One region of the Enterobacter sp. DVT3837 genome, then DNA from elsewhere that is predicted to be linked to it. Evidence: predicted binding sites of a transcription regulator. Region 1 holds the regulator's gene; each other region holds the start of a gene.

Region 1 (3,364 bases):
GCGGGACAGCATCAATGTGGTGTAGTCCGGCGAAATGGCGGAAAGCACGTTGCCCAGGGTGAAAATCGCCATCAGGAAAATCAGCGCATTGCGGCGCGCGCGATGCGAAAGCAGAAGCGTCATCAGCGGCGCCCCGACCATCACGCCGATAGCGTAGGCGCTGATTAACATCCCTGCGGCAGGGATCGAGACATCCACGCCTCTGGCAATAACAGGCAGTAAACCCATCGGGGAGAATTCAGTGGTGCCAATCCCAAAAGCGCCAATCGCCAGGGCCAGCAGGGGAAAATTGATTTTCATACGTCAACTCCGGATGCCGTGTCATGAGGTGACACAGAACAAAGAAGCGGAAAGCATGACATCAATCACAAAAAATGAGAAGTTAACAAAATGGCAAAAGATTTTTGCCAGAGAAGTAACAATCAGGGGAATCGGGAGGGAGAAGGCTCTCCCTCCGCGTAAATCAGTGCAGTGCGGCCGTCAGACCCGCTGCGACAATCAAAGCCAGCACAATAACGGTGGTGAACAGCGAAAACTTCAGATCGGAACTCATCAATTTTTCTCCTTTTAATCCCCCCACGAAAAGTGAGCTTGCTCATTTTTGCACAATTTACGTCAAAAATCTTCCTGGATTTAAACGGATAACCACTTTACCTCTTCCCCTTTTCATCAAGATAGGACAAAATTCCACGCTAAATTTATTAGCGTACCGGCCATTGACCCCCTCCTGACGTCCTGTGTCGTTTTCCCGGCGTGTCGCAATTCAAAATTGCGCGATAAGGGTGAGAGAAGGCAAACGTTTACCTTCAATTTTTTCAGGAGTTTAGGATATGGTCTGGAGTGACATTTAATGGCAACAATTAAAGATGTAGCAAAACGCGCAAACGTTTCCACTACAACCGTATCACATGTAATTAACAAAACCCGCTTTGTGGCGGAAGAGACGCGCAACGCCGTCTGGGCAGCGATCAAAGAACTGCACTATTCGCCAAGTGCGGTTGCGCGTAGCCTCAAGGTTAATCACACCAAGTCTATTGGTTTGCTGGCGACCAGCAGTGAAGCGGCCTATTTTGCCGAGATCATTGAAGCGGTTGAGAAAAACTGTTTTCAAAAAGGCTATACCCTGATTCTGGGCAACGCGTGGAACAGCATTGAAAAACAGCGCGCCTACCTGTCGATGATGGCGCAAAAGCGCGTTGATGGCCTGCTGGTGATGTGTTCCGAGTATCCGGAAACTGTGCTGTCCATGCTGGAAGAGTATCGCCATATCCCAATGGTGGTGATGGACTGGGGTGAAGCCCGCGCGGACTTCACCGATTCCGTTATCGATAACGCCTTTGAAGGCGGTTATATGGCGGGTCGTTATCTGATAGAACGCGGTCACCGCGAGATCGGTGTGATCCCGGGTCCACTGGAGCGCAATACCGGTGCAGGTCGTCTGGCTGGGTTTATGAAAGCGATGGAAGAAGCGCTGATCACCGTTCCGGAAAACTGGATCGTGCAGGGCGACTTCGAACCGGAGTCGGGCTACCGCGCGATGCAGCAGATCGTCTCCCAGCAGCACCGTCCGACCGCCGTTTTCTGCGGGGGCGACATCATGGCAATGGGTGCCCTCTGTGCTGCCGATGAGCTGGGTCTGCGTGTACCGCAGGATATTTCTGTGATCGGGTATGACAACGTGCGTAACGCGCGCTTCTTTACGCCGGCATTAACGACCATTCACCAGCCGAAAGACTCACTGGGTGAAACCGCCTTTAATATGCTGATGGACAGGATCGTCAACAAACGAGAAGAGTCACAGTCCATTGAAGTTCACCCGCGTCTTATTGAACGCCGCTCCGTTGCGGATGGTCCGTTCCGCGACTACCGCCGGTAATCTCTTCACGGGGCCAGTTAAGCTGGCTCCCGTAGCCATTCCCGGTTTAGCGTTTCGCTGTCTCCCAGATAATCCAGCAGCCAGGCCATCGCTGGCGAGACATCATTTTGTTGCCAGGTGAGGCAACAGGCCGCATCCGGGAACGGGTTCTCTAGCGTCAACTCAACCCACTCTCCGGTGTCAATTCGCGGCCGCGCAAAATGAACGGGCACCATCGCAACGCACAAGCCAGCACTGAGGCACGTCGCCGACGATTCCCAGTCGGGTGCAACCACCCGCCGCTGGTTATCCAGAAGCCAGGTGATACGCTTGGGTAATGAACGGGACGTATCCTCCAGCACCAGCGATGGCCAGTTGCGTAGCGTATCGTCGCTCAAGGGGCCTTCCAGAGCCGCCAGCGGATGATCGCTTGCCACCACGCATTTCCAGCTCAGCATCCCCATATCGCGAAACGCATAACGTCCCCCAACCGGAATCGCCTGCGTGGCCCCGATCGCCATCTCTGCCCTGCCGTCCGCCAGCGCATCCCAGACGCCGTTAAACACCTCCTGCGAGACCCGCAATTCGACGTCAGAAAAATGACGATAGAAGTCGACAATCATTTGCCGGGTACGCTCGGGTTTGACGATATTATCCACCGCGATGGAAATATGCCCCCGCCAGCCGTTAGCGATCTGCTGACACTGTTCGCGGGTGATCTGCATTTTTTTGATGACAGAACGTCCTTCTTTCAAAAACCACGCGCCGGCGGGCGTTAATTCCACATCACGATGTCGCCGTTCAAACAGCGGAACCGCCAGCCACTCCTCGAGCTGACGTACTGTATAGCTGATAGCTGAAGGCACGCGGTGTAACTCCTGCGCCGCTCCACTGAAACTGCCGTTACGCGCGACAGCATCGACCACTTCAAGAGAATAATCTGACCACATTTTCTGCCTGCAAAAAATTTGAATGCACACGCCAAATATTAGCGTTTCACAAGCGGCTTTGCACTCCCTACACTCAGCGCCAATGTATACCTGCCTCCTCAGGAGAATAAAACAATGCAACCCAGGAAAGGTTTTTTAGTCTGGCTCGGCGGCTTAAGCGTGCTGGGCTTTTTGGCCACTGATATGTACCTGCCGGCTTTCGCCGCCATGCAGGAAGATTTGCAAACCCCTGCAGCGGCCATCAGCGCCAGCCTGAGTTTGTTCCTCGCCGGTTTCGCCTTCGCGCAGCTACTTTGGGGGCCGCTATCAGATCGTTTTGGCCGTAAACCAGTACTGTTGCTGGGACTTGGCATTTTTGCCGTCGGCTGTCTGGGTATGTTATGGGTACGCGATGCAACCTGGCTGCTGGTGCTGCGCTTTGTGCAGGCCGTCGGCGTCTGTGCAGCAGCGGTGACCTGGCAGGCCCTTGTTACCGACTACTACCCAGCCAACCGCACCAACCGGATTTTCGCCACCATTATGCCGCTGGTAGGGCTTTCACCTGCCCTCGCCCCGCTGC
Region 2 (3,364 bases), on a different contig from region 1:
CCGATGTAGTCCACACATCCCTGCTTAAGTGCGGCTTTATCTTCTTCGGTAATATCCAACGCAAAGCCACGACGCTCAAAGTAGTTGAGCAGGTGCTGCGGATACTTGCCGCGTACGTGAACGTCAGTGAACCAGTAGCGACGGTGCATGGCGTTCATCGCCATCATCATATCGTCCGGGGCACAGGTCAGAGGATAAATCGGGCACATGGCAATCATGCAGCCGATTTGCAGCGACGGGTTAATCTCACGCCCCGCTTTTACCGCCAGTGCACTGGCTACAAGCTCATAGTGCGCGGCCTGGAACATCACCGGCTCACGGTCTTCGCCCAGCTCATACTTCAACCCGGAGTTGGTAAACGGCGCAAAGTCTTCGTGGAAGTTCGCCTGGTTGTTGATCTCGTTAAAGGTCATCCAGTACTTCACTTTGTGCTGATAACGCTGGAAAACCACTTTTGAGAAACGGACAAAGAAATCGATCAGTTTACGGTTACGCCAGCCGCCGTATTCGGTGACCAGATGGAAAGGCATCTCGAAGTGAGAGAGCGTGATGACCGGCTCGATGCCGTGCTTCAGGCACTCGTCGAACAGATCGTCATAGAATTTCAGGCCAGCCTCGTTAGGTTCCAGCTCATCCCCTTTCGGGAAGATCCGCGTCCAGGCTATCGAAGTGCGGAAGCATTTGAACCCCATCTCGGCAAAGAGTTTGATGTCTTCTTTATAACGATGGTAGAAGTCGATGGCTTCATGGTTAGGGTAATTTTTCCCCTGCAACACGCCGTTGGTGATTTCACGCGGCACGCCATGCGCGCCCGCGGTCATGACATCGGCAACGCTAACGCCTTTTCCACCCTCTTTCCAGCCCCCTTCCAGCTGATGCGCCGCAACCGCACCACCCCACAGAAAACCTTCTTTAAATCCTGACATTCTCTTTCCCTCATTCTGCGTTATTTTCTGCAAAAACAATTACAGAAACCGGTTTCATCTGAATGATGTGCAAAGGTGATTCCTGTTGCAAGGAGAAAACCGAAACCGGTTTCATTTTCGTGAACAGACTCAAGTTTGGACACATTGGCAGGCCGCACAGAAAAAAAAATCGTCTCACCGAGAATAGGCTCGCAAACGTTTGCCTGGACTGTTAGAATTGCGCCGATTTTTCTTACTAGCTATGCAATCGCGTGGGGACTTGAGCCGTGACCAACAAAACTTCTCTCAGCTACAAAGATGCCGGTGTTGATATTGACGCAGGTAATGCGCTGGTTGACCGAATCAAAGGTGTGGTGAAAAAAACCCGCCGCCCGGAAGTGATGGGTGGTCTGGGTGGATTCGGCGCACTGTGCGCGCTGCCGCAAAAATATCGTGAACCTGTTCTGGTCTCGGGTACTGATGGTGTAGGTACAAAACTGCGCCTGGCGATGGATTTAAAACGTCATGACACGATCGGTATCGATCTGGTCGCGATGTGTGTGAATGACCTGGTCGTTCAGGGTGCTGAACCGCTGTTCTTCCTCGATTATTACGCGACCGGTAAACTGGACGTGGATACCGCAGCCAGCGTGATTAACGGTATTGCCGAAGGGTGTCTGCAGTCAGGCTGCGCGCTGGTCGGCGGTGAAACCGCAGAAATGCCAGGCATGTATCACGGCGAAGATTATGACGTCGCTGGTTTCTGCGTCGGCGTGGTAGAAAAATCAGAAATTATCGACGGCAGCAAAGTGGCTGATGGTGATGTCCTGATCGCACTGGCATCCAGCGGCCCGCACTCTAACGGCTACTCTCTGGTACGTAAAATCATCGAAGTCAGCGGTTGCGACCCACAGACCACTGAACTGGATGGCAAACCGCTTGCCGATCACCTGCTGGCTCCAACCCGCATTTACGTGAAAAACGTGCTGGAACTGATCGAGAACGTCGACGTTCATGCGATTGCCCACCTGACCGGCGGCGGCTTCTGGGAAAACATTCCGCGCGTTCTGCCGGACAACACCCAGGCCGTGATCGACGAATCCTCCTGGCAGTGGCCGTCCGTGTTTAACTGGCTGCAAACCGCAGGCAACGTCAGTTCTCACGAAATGTACCGCACCTTTAACTGCGGTGTAGGTATGGTGATAGCCCTGCCCGCGAGCGAAGCGGATAAAGCGGTTAAACTGCTGACAGAGAAAGGTGAAAACGCGTGGAAAATCGGTACTATTAAAGCTTCCGATTCCGAACAACGTGTGGTCATTGAATGAAAAACATCGTGGTGCTCATTTCCGGTAACGGAAGCAATTTGCAGGCAATAATTGACGCCTGCAAACAGAAGAAGATCAATGGCACCATTCGGGCAGTATTCAGCAACAAGGCCGACGCGTTCGGCCTTGAGCGTGCCCGGGAAGCGAGTATTCCCGCGCACGCGCTGGAAGCCAGCCAGTTCGCAGGGCGTGAAGCCTTTGACCGCGAGCTGGTTCAGGAAATTGATGCCTACGCGCCTGATGTCGTGGTGCTGGCGGGCTATATGCGTATCCTGAGCCCGGCTTTTGTTGAGCACTATGCTGGACGCCTGCTGAATATCCACCCTTCTTTGCTGCCGAAGTATCCTGGCTTGCACACCCATCGTCAGGTTCTGGAAAACGGCGATGAAGAGCATGGTACCTCCGTGCATTTCGTTACCGACGAACTGGATGGTGGCCCGGTGATCCTGCAGGCGAAAGTGCCGGTCTTTGACGGCGATAACGAAGAAGACGTGACCGAACGCGTACAGGTCCAGGAACATGCCATTTATCCGCTGGTGGTAAGCTGGTTTGTCGACGGGCGTCTGGAGATGCGCGATGGCGCTGCCTGGCTCGACGGCGTGAAGTTACCCCCGCAGGGTTATGCGGCCGAAGAGTAGTGTGTTATGTCGGGTGGCGCTACGCTTACCCGACCTGCAAATTGCATTACCCGATATTCCCTTCTCCAACCCTCTAAAATCCCCAACAAAAAAAATAACTGTCATACTTTTCTGGCACTGTTGGACATATCGTGGAAATGCTCGCCATAATAAGGACGAGACGGATTTACCACGTCCTGTGATTGAACTGGAGTGTGAGCTGTAATGGGTCAGGAAAAGTTATATATCGAGAAAGAGCTAAGCTGGTTAGCATTCAACGAACGTGTACTCCAGGAAGCGGCTGACAAAAGTAACCCGCTGATCGAGCGCATGCGTTTTTTGGGCATTTATTCCAACAACCTGGATGAGTTCTACAAGGTTCGTTTTGCCGAGCTAAAACGGCGAATCATCATCAGCGAAGAACAGGGCTTAAACTCTCACTCGCGGCATCTGTTGGGCAAAATCCAGTCCCGCGTGTTGAAAGCCGATCAGGAATTTGACGGCCTGTATAACGAAC
Region 3 (3,364 bases), 780 kb from region 1:
TTCCCGGGTTTTACGGTTGATTTGCCGGATACTGGTCAGCCCGCGCTGACGCTCTTCCACCACCAGCCAGTCGGTAAACAGAGTGAACCCTTCCAGCATCACTTGCTCCCGCGCGGGAATAAGCACCTCCCACTTGCGCTCATCGCGCACTTTGGTTTTATAGAGACCAAAGTTTTTGCCCTCGCGATTAGAGCGCAAATAAAAACTGTGCTGGAAGTGATCCAGACTGTACTCATGATCCTTGCGACGCGGCAGAAAACAGAGCGGCTGGGCATCAGGTAGTTCGGCGTCCAGCAGCAAAACCTCAGACGTCGTCGCGCTGGCGAGGAAAATAATCACATAGTGGCGTGAGGAGGTTTTATGCAGGCTGACATAAAACGTTTCGTCTTTCTCTTCATAGACCAGTTCGTCATCGGCAGAACCCGTCCCTACGGTATGTCGCCACACCTGATAAGGCAGTAGCGTGGACGCATGCTTTTTGACGTAGTAGACGGTCTCGGAATCATTCGCCCAGACAAAATCCGGGGAGACATTTTCCAGCATTTCAGGATACCAGTTCCCGGTGTCCAGATTGCGAAAACGCAGGCCATACTGACGGCGGGAGAGGTAGTCCTCAGCCAGCGCCATAATCGTGTTGTCAGGTGAAATGGACATGCCACCCAGCGTATAAAATTCGCTGTGGGCGGCGCGCTGGTTGGCATCCAGCAAAATCTCCCACTCATCCCATTCGGCACTTAACACGGGTTGTCGTTGGTAGATGGGATACTCGTTGCCGGGCTCGTAGATATGACGATAGCGATAGCCATTTTTGGTCCAGGGCGCGGAGATATCATGCTGAGGAATGCGCTGCACCATTTCATTCAGCAGTTGATCCTGAAGTGCCTGCTGGCTGGACATGACCTTGCGGCCATAGTCGTTTTCCTCGTGCAGGTAGTCGAGCACCTCTGGCCGGGAGCGAGAATCGTCCCGTAGCCAGTAATAGTTGTCTATACGCGTATCGCCATGCGTGGTGATCGCATAAGGAGTACGTCGGGCTTTCGGTGGCATGTCATCATTCTTTTAAGTTTTACACCCTATAAGGTTGGCAAAACCCACGCATGATGCAAGCGAAACAGTTTCTCAGCCGCGACGCTATCCCTGTAACGCTTTTTTTTGTTCCCGGATATCCTGCTCAATACCCTCGCGTACATCCTGCGGGATCTTCAACGCATCGCCGAGGGCATTGAGGTAGCTACGTTCCATAAAGTGGTCGATATCAATGGCGGCACAGCTGAGAAAATAGAGTTCAAGCGCCTCTTCCTCATTCTTCACACTCTGCGCAAGACGCTGTGGATCGAGCGGCTGTTCAATCGCCTGCGCCACCAGGGCTCTGCCCTTCTCTTCAACACCGGCTTCGCGAAGCTGCTGCTCAATCGCCGACCGTTCTTTATCGTCAATATGCCCGTCACTCTTCGCGGCAAAGACCAGCGCAAGGATCAATCGTTCGGTACGCAGATCCAGCGGCGAGGTGTGCTCGCTATAATGCGGTTCATCGCAGTGTGCAGCCCGTACCCTGTCTTTGTATTTATTCCATAGTACGGTGCCTGCGATGGCCCCGCCACCGGCCAGCAACGCGCCAGTACCATATTTTGCCAGCAGCTTACGTGAGGATTTATTCGCGACTAAAAGGCCTGCCAGCCCGCCAAGTGCGCCGGGAACCAATAGTTTACTGAGCCCCTGCTCGCCAGACGACGATGCTTTCTGTCCTAACAGCGATTGCAACTGATTTAACCAACCAGACATGGTTTCCCTCACTTAACGGTGAACATATTTCACAGCGTAAGCGAGCAGGCGTCAGGAAATGTCTGGATGGGCTAAAGATGCGCAAATTTCTTCCCCCTCCCTTAGCCCTGCACAAGACACACGCAAACGTTTTCGTTTATACTGCGCGCATCTTTTTCAGGGGGAATGTTATGACTCGTTTAGGCACTGCGCTGCGACCAGCAGCGACGCGTGTGATGCTGTTGGGATCGGGCGAACTTGGTAAAGAGGTCGCCATTGAATGTCAGCGTTTAGGTGTGGAAGTGATTGCCGTAGACCGTTACGCCGATGCTCCTGCCATGCACGTCGCCCATCGTTCTTATGTGATTAACATGCTGGATGGCGATGCCCTACGGGCACTGATTACGCAGGAGAAACCCGATTTCGTGGTCCCGGAAATTGAAGCCATCGCCACCGATACGCTGATCGCTCTTGAACAGGAAGGCCAGCGCGTGGTGCCCTGTGCCAAAGCGGCAAAACTGACCATGAACCGGGAAGGTATTCGTCGTCTGGCAGCGGAAGAGCTGGGGCTCCCCACGTCGAGCTATCGGTTTGCTGGCGATAAGGCCGCATTCCTGAAAGCCGTCGAGGAGATTGGCTACCCGTGCATCGTTAAGCCGGTGATGAGCTCCTCCGGAAAAGGACAGAGCTTTATTCGCGACAGCAGCACCCTGGATAACGCGTGGGATTATGCCCAGCAAGGTGGTCGTGCCGGAGCGGGTCGCGTGATTGTCGAAGGTGTCGTGAAATTTGATTTCGAGATCACTCTGTTGACCGTCAGCGCCATTGATGGCGTCCATTTCTGTGACCCAATTGGCCACCGTCAGGAAGATGGCGATTACCGTGAATCCTGGCAGCCGCAGCAGATGAGTGCCCTGGCACTGGAACGTGCGCAGGCGATCGCCCGTAAAACCGTACTCGCGCTGGGCGGCTATGGCCTGTTTGGCGTAGAGCTTTTCGTCTGCGGAGATGAGGTTATTTTCAGCGAAGTCTCACCTCGCCCGCATGACACCGGCATGGTGACGCTGATTTCGCAGGATCTCTCTGAGTTCGCCCTGCACGTACGCGCGTTCCTCGGATTGCCTGTTGGTGGCATCCGTCAGTACGGCCCGGCCGCTTCCGCAGTGATCCTGCCGCAATTAACCAGCCAGAATGTCACGTTTGATAACGTCGACGGCGCAGTAGGTGCAGGGTTACAGGTGCGTTTATTCGGTAAACCGGAGATCGACGGCACGCGTCGTCTTGGCGTAGCATTATCCACCGGGGATAACGTAGAAGACGCCGTGGCGAGAGCGAAAACAGCCTCCGCAGCTGTTAGCGTAAGAGGATAAAAAAACGGGCCGAATGGCCCGTTTTTCATGCTGCGTATAACTTACTGCTGCGCACCTTCAACCGCTTCACGAGCCAGTTTAGTAATGCGATCCCAGTCGCCCGCTTCCAGCGCATCCGCCGGAACCAGCCATGAACCACCGATGCACAGCACGCTTTTCAGTGCCAGGTAGTCACGGTAGTTAGCAGGAGAGATGCCACCCGTCGGGCAGAAACGAACCTGAGCGAATGGACC
Region 4 (3,364 bases), on a different contig from region 1:
TCTTGTCGATGAACGAGTCCGGACGCGCGAAGTACACGTATTCGAACAGGCACGGATTACTGACCGGGTTATCTGCACACTGGCGGGTAAACAGCTGCCCCTTCTCAGTAATGTAGACCGCTTCACCCGGGGCTACGTCACGCAGGAATTCGAAGCCCAGGGTATCCAGCGCCACGCTCTCAGAGGCAACCATATATTCGGTACGACCATCGCCAAGGTCGCGCTTGCCGAGCACCAGGGGACGAATGCCGTTTGGATCGCGGAAGGCCACCATGCCATGACCGATGATCATCGCCACGCAGGCATATGCGCCGCGGATCTGGCGGTTTGTGGCAGCAATAGCAGCAAAAATGTTGTCTGCTTCCAGCGGGTAGTGACGGAAATTATCCAGCTCGCTGGCGAACACATTGAGCAGGATTTCAGAATCAGAGGTAGTGTTAATGTGGCGACGTTTCTCTTCGAACAGCTTTTTACGCAGCTCGTGCGCGTTGGTCAGGTTGCCGTTATGGGCAAGGGTAATGCCATACGGTGAGTTGACGTAGAAAGGCTGTGCCTCAGAGGCGCTGGAACTGCCAGCAGTAGGATAACGAACGTGACCGATCCCCATATTACCTTGCAGACGCTGCATATGGCGGGCTTCAAACACATCGTTTACCAGGCCATTCGCCTTACGTAAACGGAAGCAGTTGTTTGCATCAATGGTGATGATACCCGCAGCATCCTGCCCACGGTGCTGAAGCACCGTTAACGCGTCATAAATCGACTGGTTTACCGGCATGAAACCGGCGATACCGACAATACCGCACATTCGTCTTTTCCTCGTTAAGCCACATCTCAGGGTTTATGCCCTGGGCAAAAAACTCGACGAGCTTTGCAGATAGTCAAAGAACCATCTGATGATGAAGCTGAACTCTGGAATGAGCTGCGATTTCTGCCAGTCTTCACTTTTGGAGAACCCGGTGAAGGTATCCAGGAAGAACAAGATCGCGGCTACAATCAGTACGCCTCGTAATGCACCGAAACAGATCCCGAGCACCCTGTCCGTTCCTGACAGACCGGTTTTCTCGACCAGCTGACCTATCACGTAATTCACGATAGCGCCGACAATCAGCGTCGCGATAAACAGCACCGCGATAGCGATTCCATTTCGGACCAGTTCATCTTCAAAGCCCGTGAACCAGACAGACAGGTAAGTGTAGTAATGACTGGCAACAAAGAAAGCACAACCCCATGTCACCAGCGATAACGCTTCACGAACAAAGCCACGGATCAGGCTAACCAGACAGGAAAAACCAATCACCGCAATGATGGCGTAATCAATCCAGACCATATGTGTCCCACGATTTAACGCCCTGTCATCCAGTTCGGGGCGAATTCTAACAGAAAAAGAAAACGTTTGCGTAGGGATTTCCTTCCCGCGCGTAAATAAAAAAGGCGCTGAAAAAATGTTCAACGCCGTGGCCTATCGCCTCTCTCTTTCAGGAGCAGGTCGTACTTAGTTAGCGCTGTAGCTCATCACTACACCACTCAGACCGGAGATCTGCTTCAGCTCGCCGAGCGAACCTTTCAGTTTGTCTTTAGACGCCTCTGGCCCCACGAGGATACGGGTAATTTTACCCTGCACCGGCGTGGAAGGTGAAGTGTAAACACGATACCCCGCACTGCGCAGTTTCCCCACCACCTCATTGACTTTATCCGCATTTTTCAGCGCACCAAGCTGCACAACGTAAGCTTTGCCCGTTGGGGCTGCGGCCTCTTGCTGAGCCGGTTTCGCTGGCGGAGCTGTCTCTGAAGCAGCGGCCAGCTGTTCTGCTGTCTTATCGCGCTGTGGTTTCGGCTGTGGTTTGTCGACCGGCTTCGGTTTTTCAACAGGTTTAGGCTGCTCTACCGGCACTGGGTCGATCTCATTGTTGCTTGTTGCCGCCAGACGGGACGGGTCGAGCGACGGTGCTGCAGCATCGCCCGCACGAACCTCTTCTGCCGCACCTTCCGGTGGTTGAGCAGGAAGTGCTTGCGTTGCCGCAGGCAGCATATCCGGCTCATCGCGGTCACCCGGTTTAGGGACCAGCGGAATAGCGGCAAACTCATCCTGATAATGCTTTTTCTGCCCGTCGAGCAGACCCGGGAGGATAATCACCCCGAGCGCGACCAGCACAATGGTTCCTGTTAAACGGTTCTGAAACTTACTCGCCACCGGTTCTCCCCGCGTCCATCACTTCCATGACATGTGCTACAGTGTGGAATGAGCCACACACCAGCACGGTATCTTCTGGTTTAGCATCCGCCATCGCGGCATGCCAGGCCTGGGCCACGCTATTGTAGATTGCGCCTTTGCCAAGATGTTCCATCAGTTGCTCGGCTGTTGCACCACGCGGCCCCTCCAGAGGAGCACAATACCAGCTATCGACCACACTCTCCATGCAGGCCAGCGTCCCGCCGATATCTTTATCATGAAGCATACCGATAACTGCCAGTACGCGCCCGGTTTTTGGTAACGATTTAAGACGTCCGGCAAGATAAGCCGCCGCATGTGGGTTATGGGCCACATCCAGAATGAGACGTGGTGACTCGCTGACGATCTGGAAACGCCCGGGCAGAATCGCGTTCTGTATACCATCGCGGATCGCCTGCTCGCTGACCGCGAGGCCGCTGGCGCGCAGTGCTGCCAGTGCCGTTGCCGCGTTCGGCTGTGGCACCTGCGGCAGAGGCAGGTTGTCCAGCGCGCCCTGTGCATCGCTAAAGCACCAGGCGTTGTCACGCACTTCATACTGCCAGTCAACGCCGCGGCGCAGCAGACGCGCGCCCTTCTCGTTTGCCACGTCAGCGATGGTGTGTGGCATATCCGGCTCGCCGACCACGGCGGGCTTATTGGCCCGGAAAATACCGGCCTTCTCGCGGCCAATGCTTTCACGGTCCGGTCCCAGCCAGTCGGTATGATCCAGCGCGATGCTGGTGACCACCGCCACATCTGCATCCACCATATTGGTGGCATCAAGACGCCCACCCAGTCCGACCTCAAGGATCACCACATCGAGTTGCGCCTGCTTGAACAGCCATAGCGCCGAAAGCGTACCGTATTCGAAATAGGTTAATGAGATCTCACCGCGCGCGGCTTCAATTTCCGCGAACGAGGTCGTATGTGCCGATTCCGGCAACTCGCTGTTCTGCACGCGAACCCGTTCGGTATAGCGTACCAGGTGTGGAGAGCTGTAAACGCCAACCTTATAACCCGCAGCCATCAGAATGGATTCCAGCGTACGGCAGGTCGTCCCTTTACCGTTGGTGCCCGCGACAGTAAAAACGAAAGGCGCAGGTTTCAGCACATCAAGACGCGCAGCGACCTGGCTTACGCGCTCAAGGCCCA

What was found. The regulator PurR, encoded in region 1, represses purine synthesis genes. The targets are predictions, from matches to a motif close to CANGCAAACGTTTGCNTG.
Region 2: purM (phosphoribosylformylglycinamidine cyclo-ligase) is a predicted target of PurR. The motif match lies at 1,115-1,132, and genes of this name have one in related genera.
Region 3: purT (formate-dependent phosphoribosylglycinamide formyltransferase) is a predicted target of PurR. The motif match lies at 1,902-1,919, and genes of this name have one in related genera.
Region 4: cvpA (colicin V production protein) is a predicted target of PurR. The motif match lies at 1,386-1,403, and genes of this name have one in related genera.

Annotation. Positions count from the first base shown of each region.
Region 1 covers NZ_JBWDLA010000002.1:1,133,098-1,136,461, forward strand. Annotated here, with positions in the region: gene AC0XWG_RS20350 (MFS transporter) at 1-300, opposite strand, end outside; gene cydH (cytochrome bd-I oxidase subunit CydH) at 464-553, opposite strand; gene purR (HTH-type transcriptional repressor PurR) at 851-1,876, shown strand; gene punR (DNA-binding transcriptional activator PunR) at 1,894-2,805, opposite strand; gene punC (purine nucleoside transporter PunC) at 2,920-3,364, shown strand, end outside.
Region 2 covers NZ_JBWDLA010000001.1:2,757,277-2,760,640, reverse strand. Annotated here, with positions in the region: gene AC0XWG_RS13690 (6-phospho-beta-glucosidase) at 1-926, opposite strand, end outside; gene purM (phosphoribosylformylglycinamidine cyclo-ligase) at 1,193-2,230, shown strand; gene purN (phosphoribosylglycinamide formyltransferase) at 2,227-2,868, shown strand; gene ppk1 (polyphosphate kinase 1) at 3,073-3,364, shown strand, end outside.
Region 3 covers NZ_JBWDLA010000002.1:357,854-361,217, reverse strand. Annotated here, with positions in the region: gene ptrB (oligopeptidase B) at 1-1,047, opposite strand, end outside; gene AC0XWG_RS16600 (tellurite resistance TerB family protein) at 1,132-1,782, opposite strand; gene purT (formate-dependent phosphoribosylglycinamide formyltransferase) at 1,953-3,131, shown strand; gene kdgA (bifunctional 4-hydroxy-2-oxoglutarate aldolase/2-dehydro-3-deoxy-phosphogluconate aldolase) at 3,173-3,364, opposite strand, start outside.
Region 4 covers NZ_JBWDLA010000001.1:2,876,552-2,879,915, reverse strand. Annotated here, with positions in the region: gene purF (amidophosphoribosyltransferase) at 1-808, opposite strand, end outside; gene cvpA (colicin V production protein) at 842-1,330, opposite strand; gene dedD (cell division protein DedD) at 1,496-2,194, opposite strand; gene folC (bifunctional tetrahydrofolate synthase/dihydrofolate synthase) at 2,184-3,364, opposite strand, start outside.